Regions from separate parts of the Bacillus pumilus genome, predicted to be linked through region 2. Evidence: riboswitches for the same ligand, from Rfam matches in the RefSeq annotation. Region 2 holds a riboswitch; the other holds the start of a gene.
What was found. A riboswitch is a leader RNA that binds a small molecule or an ion and turns the genes downstream of it on or off. The one in region 2 is predicted to bind S-adenosylmethionine.
Positions count from the first base shown of each region.

Region 1 (3,422 bases), 1.6 Mb from region 2:
GATAAACACAATGCCCGTTCCATTCTGTTTCAGCCGGTCAATCATTGAAAATAATTTGTTTGTTTCTGTATGACTTAGCGGAGCTGTTGGTTCATCTAAAATTAAAATGCTACATTTGATTGAAACGGCTTTGGCGATGAGCACCATCTGTTTTTCCGCAAGGGTCAGATCACTTACAAGGCGTTTTGTGGAGATGTCGATGTCCAGTTCTTTTAATCGTTGAGCTGCCTTACGGTGCAGCTCTTTCCATTCGACAAATGTTTTTTTCTCAATCTGATGCATCATCATATTCTCACCAACACTTAAGTAGGGAACGAGAGCTGTATCCACTTCTTGATGAACCGTCTGCACACCATATGAGGCCGCATCCTTTGGGGTTTGAATCGATGCCGCCTGACCATTGATTTGGATGCTTCCTTCATAGTGCGAATGAGCGCCAGAAAGAACTTTCATTAACGTGGACTTCCCAGCACCATTCGCTCCAATCAGTGCATGAACTGTCCCTTTTTTTAATGTGAAATTCACTTGATCTAACGCTTTTACTCCTGGGAATTCAATCGAAATATGTTTCATACAAACTAACGGCGAAGTCATAGATGTCCTCCTTCTCATGATCATCATCTGAAAAACGAAACACCCTCTATAGAAGAGAGTGCACGGCGTTTATTTTGAATAATGCTTCTTCAAGGTCTTCATCCAATCTTCTTCAAAGGCAGTAGATGAACCGAACCCCTTCACTTCGTCTGCAAGATTGACCATATTGATGGCCTTTCCTGATTGTTGAAGCTGTTTTTGTGAGATGAGAGAGGCCTCAAGGTCATAGGAAGACGGGGTTTTCTCACCCGCAATTTTCTTCGCAAGAATTCTCACGTCAACTGCGCCAATGAGCTTCGGATCAACCGCTGCTGTGTACTTCCATGGACTGTCTTTTGCTGTCATTTCTTGAAGATCCGCATTTGACACATCAATCCCATAAATCTTCACTTCTGTTCTTCCTGCTTCCTTTAGCGCTCTTGCTGCGCCAATGGCAAAGGCATCCCACGTAGCAAAAATAGCGTCAAGTTTGCCCTTTGGATATTTATTCAGCATCGCTGCCACTGCATTTTGTGTTTGAACAGACGTATCAGAGGAGGCAATACCAAAGCGGTCAAGTTCCTTGATCCCTGCATGTTGTTTGAGCGTTTCTTGATAGACCTTGTTCCGTCTCACCATTGGCGGGAATCCATCTACCCAGAGGTACGCAATATTTGCTGTTCCTTTAAAGTCAGACACGAGTGCGTCTAGTGATTTTTCCGCTAATTGTTCGTCATCTTGAGACGTCACTGTGACCCCTTTGATGTCCTTCAGCTTAGGATTTGAATCGAACGCTACGACTGGAATACCCTTCGCTGTGATCTTTTTCACGTCAGCGACGGTCGCCTCGTCGTCCCCATGAGAGATGATAAAGCCATCATAATTTTCTTCCAGCGCCTGAGAGATCGCGTCATGGAACTTCGCTGTATCTCCATTTGCGGTGTAGACATCTACCGTAAAGCCAAGCGCTTCACCTTCTGCCTTCGTCCCAGCTAAAAACTGCGCTGTATGATCATCTCCTCCAATTTTACGAATGACTTTAATTTTTGCTCCCTGTCCCTTTGCAAATCGCTTCGGTACATTGTCAAAGGAGACCTTTTCGTTCGCATTTGTCTTTGAGCCTGCACTTGATCCAGTGCCGCAGCCTGTTAATAGGACGGTCAATACCGTTAATAATATAAGACAAGATGTAAAATAGTTACGCTTCATTGCTGTTCCTCCTCAAGTTGTTTTTATTTTTCACATCGGAAAACTAGGTAAAAATGTGGGAAAACGCCAGTAAACTGTTCTTTCATTTGAAAAAGAGACGAAAAAAAGCCTCTCTTGGAAAGAGAGGCTTGATCACCGTTGCATGAAACATGTATCGGGATTCTTCCTCTCTTATCTGTCAAAGCTGTAACAGCTTTGCAGGAATTAGCACCAATTTCTATAGTAGAAACGGTTGCCGGGCGTCATAGGGCCAGTCCCTCTGCCTCTCTTGATAAGAGATCCGTTATGAAATTTTGTTTTCGTTGAAATGTCTTCTTTACTTTAATGTGATGTCACATCAATGTCAATGATTTTTTTGAAAATTTAAAACAATGAGTTTGCGATTCAGACTTGCTTAATTTCCGATGATTTTCTTAGCAGGTGATGACTTCTTCAGGCGAAAATCATATTTTTTCTCATTCATAAATTGTGGATTGAGATGTGCTGATCCTTTATCTTGACCGCTTTTAGAGAGATACGTTTTGTAGCCTTCCATCCATTTCCCGCGCCATACCCACTGTGATGCTTTTGCACCTTTGCGGTCGTCATATACGTTCTTCTGGAAGATATTCTTTTGATTTACTCCATAAAGATTCACGACTAAATAATGCGAGGCACTCGCTGTCATGATATTGCTCGTGATTCGATTGTTCACGGCTTGATATTGCATCAACAATTGACCGCCTTCTAAGCCGGCTGTGTCATTTTTGTATAAAATATTATGTGAGATCGTCGTATTTGTTGTTCCGCCTCGCTTTTTATCATAGCCGCCAATTGAAATGCCTGTATAACGGTTCAAATACACTTGATTGTGTTCGATGCGAATACGATCTGCCATTTTTCCTTTATGTTCACTTGTGACTTCAATCCCTAGGTCATTGTGATGTGTGATGTTATGATCAATCACAATGTCCTTCCCGCCATCCACATAAATTCCGCCAGCGGAGATGTCTTTGCCATAGGCTGGATTTCCTACACTCGTAATCTCATACACTTTGTTTCTAGATACGACACCATTTCTGACTTGATCGTACTTTTTAGAAGGTGCTACGTTCTCAAAACCAATTAAATCAATGCCTATATTATCCGTGTGGCGGACGGTGTTATGTGTCACACGGAACTTTTTGACGTTCCCATTGAGCACAAGCGCTTCACTGAAGCCAAGCTTTAATTTTTCAACAGTGTTTCCTTTGATTTCAATGTCTTCAATGGCTGCAGGAGCTTTTGTTCCATAGACCGCAATACCGTGCGCATTCCCATTTTTGTGTGTCGTCTGAATGTCATACACTCGGTTGTTGAGAAGTTTGACGCCTTTCCCGCTTCCTTTGATGAAAATACCGACTGGGGTCAGATCTTCCTTATTCGTCTTGAGATGTCCCACCGTCAGACCTTTGAGGGTAATGTAACTTTTTTGATCGATCGTGACAAGACCGCCATCTGCTTGATTTCCTTTTAGTGAAGCCCCGCTAATGACAGGTTTTTCTTTTCCGTAAGCTTGAAAGATAACAGGTGCTTTCTTTGTCCCTGAATGGCGAACAATCAATTTCTCTTTGTATGTGCCGCCTCTCACGTAAATGATTGCACCAGCTCTCGCCATACTT
Region 1 covers NZ_LT906438.1:3,605,390-3,608,811, forward strand. Annotated here, with positions in the region: gene CKW02_RS18880 (sugar ABC transporter ATP-binding protein) at 1-594, opposite strand, end outside; gene CKW02_RS18885 (sugar ABC transporter substrate-binding protein) at 664-1,782, opposite strand; SAM riboswitch class I at 1,951-2,060, opposite strand; gene CKW02_RS18890 (right-handed parallel beta-helix repeat-containing protein) at 2,177-3,422, opposite strand, start outside.
Region 1: it holds a riboswitch for S-adenosylmethionine, as region 2 does, so the genes downstream of both, CKW02_RS18885 (sugar ABC transporter substrate-binding protein) here and mtnK (S-methyl-5-thioribose kinase) in region 2, are expected to answer to the same signal.

Region 2 (3,422 bases):
ATTTGTTAAAAGTCCTACTCTCACGTATCCTTCACCGTGAGTACCAAACCCATTCCCCGGCGCCACAACCACATGTGCTTTCTCTAATAATACGCCAGCAAAAGATTCAGATGAATATCCTTCTGGCACCTTTAGCCAAGCAAAAAACGACCCCTTTGGTGCAGTGACCTCCCAGCCAATCTCCTTGCAGGCAGCAATCCACACATTTCGCCGATTCTCATATCGATCATTTTGCACCTGTACGCACGTTTGGTCGCTTAACAAAGCTTCCGCTGCCGCATCTTGAGTGGCTTTGAACAGTGAAACAAACAGGTGATCCTGATATAGCTCAATCGCTTCAATAACAGACGGATTTCCTGCTGCAAAACCTACTCTCCAGCCGGCCATATTATACGTTTTAGACAATGTGTATATTTCAATTCCTGTCTCTTTCGCTCCATCTGTTTGCAAAAAGCTGATTGGCTTTTCCCCATCAAACCCAATGCCGCCATAGGCAAAATCATGGACAACACAGAGCTTGTGATCTTTTGCGAATGTAACGGTTTCTTCAAAAAATGAACGGCTTGCCGTGGCACCTGTCGGATTGTTGGGATAATTTAAATACATCAACTTTGCTTTTTCCTTAACATCCTCAGGCAACCTGTCATAGTCAGGTAAAAAATCATTTTGTTCAAGAAGCGGCATCGTCACCATCTGAGCTCCAGCAAGCACAGCACCTGACCAATAATCAGGATAACCTGGGTCTGGAACAAGGAGCGTATCACCCGGATTCAGCAGGCATTGCGGCAGCTCAACAAGCCCTGCTTTCCCGCCAAATAAAATCGCAATTTCCGTCATCGGATCAAGCGTGACACCATATTCTCTTTCATAAAAGGCAGCGGCAGCCTTTTTTAATTTCGCTGTTCCGCGGAATGACGAGTATTGATGATTTTCAGGTTTTAATACCGCTTCCTGCATGGCTTTTACAATGTGCGCGGGAGTTGGCTGGTCAGGATTTCCCTGCCCTAAATTAATAATATCTGCGCCTTCCTGCACCTTTTTCTGGACCTTTTGGACAAGGGATGCAAAAAATTGTGTCGGTAATTGTTTCAATACATCTGATTGCTGGAATTCCATTTTTCTTCACCTTCTATTCAAGTTACGTAGCAATACAAATACTGTAATGGATTGTTTTACGAATTGTAAAGCAATTTTGAAAAAGGATTGACATGTGAAGCGCAGCTCTGATAATATCTTGAATTAAGAAATGCAAACAGACACGAGACAATGACATATTGATTTCTCTTATCGAGAGTTGGGCGAGGGATTTGGCCTTTTGACCCCAACAGCAACCGACCGTTAATACCACTGTGAAGTGGGGCGCAGCAAGTAAGCGCCAAGACAATTGTCTTATAGGGCACGGTGCTAATTCCATCAGACGTATGTGCTGAGAGATAAGAGAGGCTTTGAGCATACACGCCATCAAGCCTCTTTCTCTCAGGAGAAAGAGGCTTTTTTATATGATTTGGAGGGGAAGCAATTGGTTACACTTACGGCATCATATGAAGAATTAACAGAAAGCTCGGCAGTTGCACTCGCAATTAGACTTGGCTTGATCCAAGAAAGTAGTCATTTGACATGTACGGAAATCGGGGACGGGAATTTAAATTACGTCTTTCATATTTTTGATCATAAACAAGAAAAAGGTTTGATCATCAAGCAGGCACTGCCCTACGCCAAGGTGGTCGGAGAGAGCTGGCCGCTTACATTAGACCGTGCGAGAATCGAAAGTACTGCCCTGATCAAGCAGTCAGAGTATACACCGCACCTCGTACCAGCAGTCTATTATTCAGATACAGCTCTTGCTGTGACGGCAATGGAGGATCTATCACACCTCGAAATCGTCAGAAAAGGGCTAATTGCCGGAAAACAATATCCGCATTTATCCGATCATGTCGGAGAATTTTTAGGAAAAACACTTTTTTACACTTCTGACTTTGCCACAAATCCTAAAATTAAAAAACAATTTGTGAAGCAATTTACGAATCCGGACCTTTGTGACATTACCGAAAAGCTCGTCTTCACAGATCCTTTCTTTGATAGCGGCACAAATGATTTCGAAGAAGAATTAAGAGAAGCTGCCGAAGCGCTTTGGGCAGATCTTGAAGTGCAGGCAAAAGCAGCTGAATTGAAGCGTATTTTCCTGACATCTGCCGAAACACTTGTTCATGGAGATCTTCATACAGGCAGTATTTTTGCAAGTGAGACGGAAACAAAGATCATTGATCCAGAATTCGCTTTTTATGGTCCCTTCGGATTCGATATCGGTCACTTTATCGCTAACCTGTTCCTAAATGCTTTGTCTCGTGAGAATGAACACGATCAGCAGCACCTTTTTGACCATGTCGTCAATGTATGGGCAACCTTCAAAGAAGTGTTCGCAAAAGCTTGGAAAGAAGACAGCATTGAAGCGTTTAGTGTATCAGACAGTTTTTTAGAAACAACCTTTGACCGTATTTTAAAAGAAGCGACAGGCTTTGCGGGCTGTGAACTTGTCCGCCGAACGATTGGCCTTGCTCATGCCGCTGATCTCGATGCGATTCCATCACCATCTAAACGGATTCAGCAGAAAAAAGCAGCACTTACGCTCGGAAAAACATTCATCAAACAATATCATGCAGTGGAAACAGCGTCTGACCTCGTCGCATTATTCCAGCAATCTGTAAAGGAGTGACGGGTTTTGTCTAAAGAATTTGAAGTCCCCCGTTCTGTCGAATGGGAAGAAAACTATATTAACATTTTGAATCAGCAAAAATTACCGGCAGAAACTGTGTTTGAGCATCTATATACAAAAGAAGACGTGTATGATGCCATTGTCACGTTAAAAGTGCGGGGAGCACCTGCCATTGGCATTACAGCAGCTTTTGGACTGGCGCTCAGTGCCCAAGACATTGAGACAGAAGAAATTGATGTGTTTAGACAAGAAGTCATTCAGATAAAAGAATATTTAAACAGTGCTCGTCCAACCGCTGTGAATCTAGCCTGGGCATTAGAGCGATTGTTGCAGCGCATTGATCGTGCAGCTTCGGTCAATGCAGCCAAAACAGATCTTGTCCATGAGGCCATTCAAATTCAAATTGAAGATGAAGAAACATGCAGACAAATCGGTCAAAATGCACTCCAGCTCTTTAAATCGGGTGATCGGATTATGACCATTTGCAATGCAGGCTCCATCGCCACGAGCCGGTACGGAACAGCCCTTGCTCCATTTTATTTAGCCAAAAAGAAAAATCTCGACCTTCACATTTATGCCTGTGAAACACGCCCTGTTCTCCAAGGGGCTAGGCTGACAACATGGGAACTCATGCAAGGCGGCGTAGATGTGACGCTCATTACAGATAACATGGCAGCCCATACGATGAAAGAAAAACAAATTTCTGCAG
Region 2 covers NZ_LT906438.1:1,316,084-1,319,505, reverse strand. Annotated here, with positions in the region: gene CKW02_RS06610 (pyridoxal phosphate-dependent aminotransferase) at 1-1,116, opposite strand, end outside; SAM riboswitch class I at 1,282-1,440, shown strand; gene mtnK (S-methyl-5-thioribose kinase) at 1,520-2,713, shown strand; gene mtnA (S-methyl-5-thioribose-1-phosphate isomerase) at 2,720-3,422, shown strand, end outside.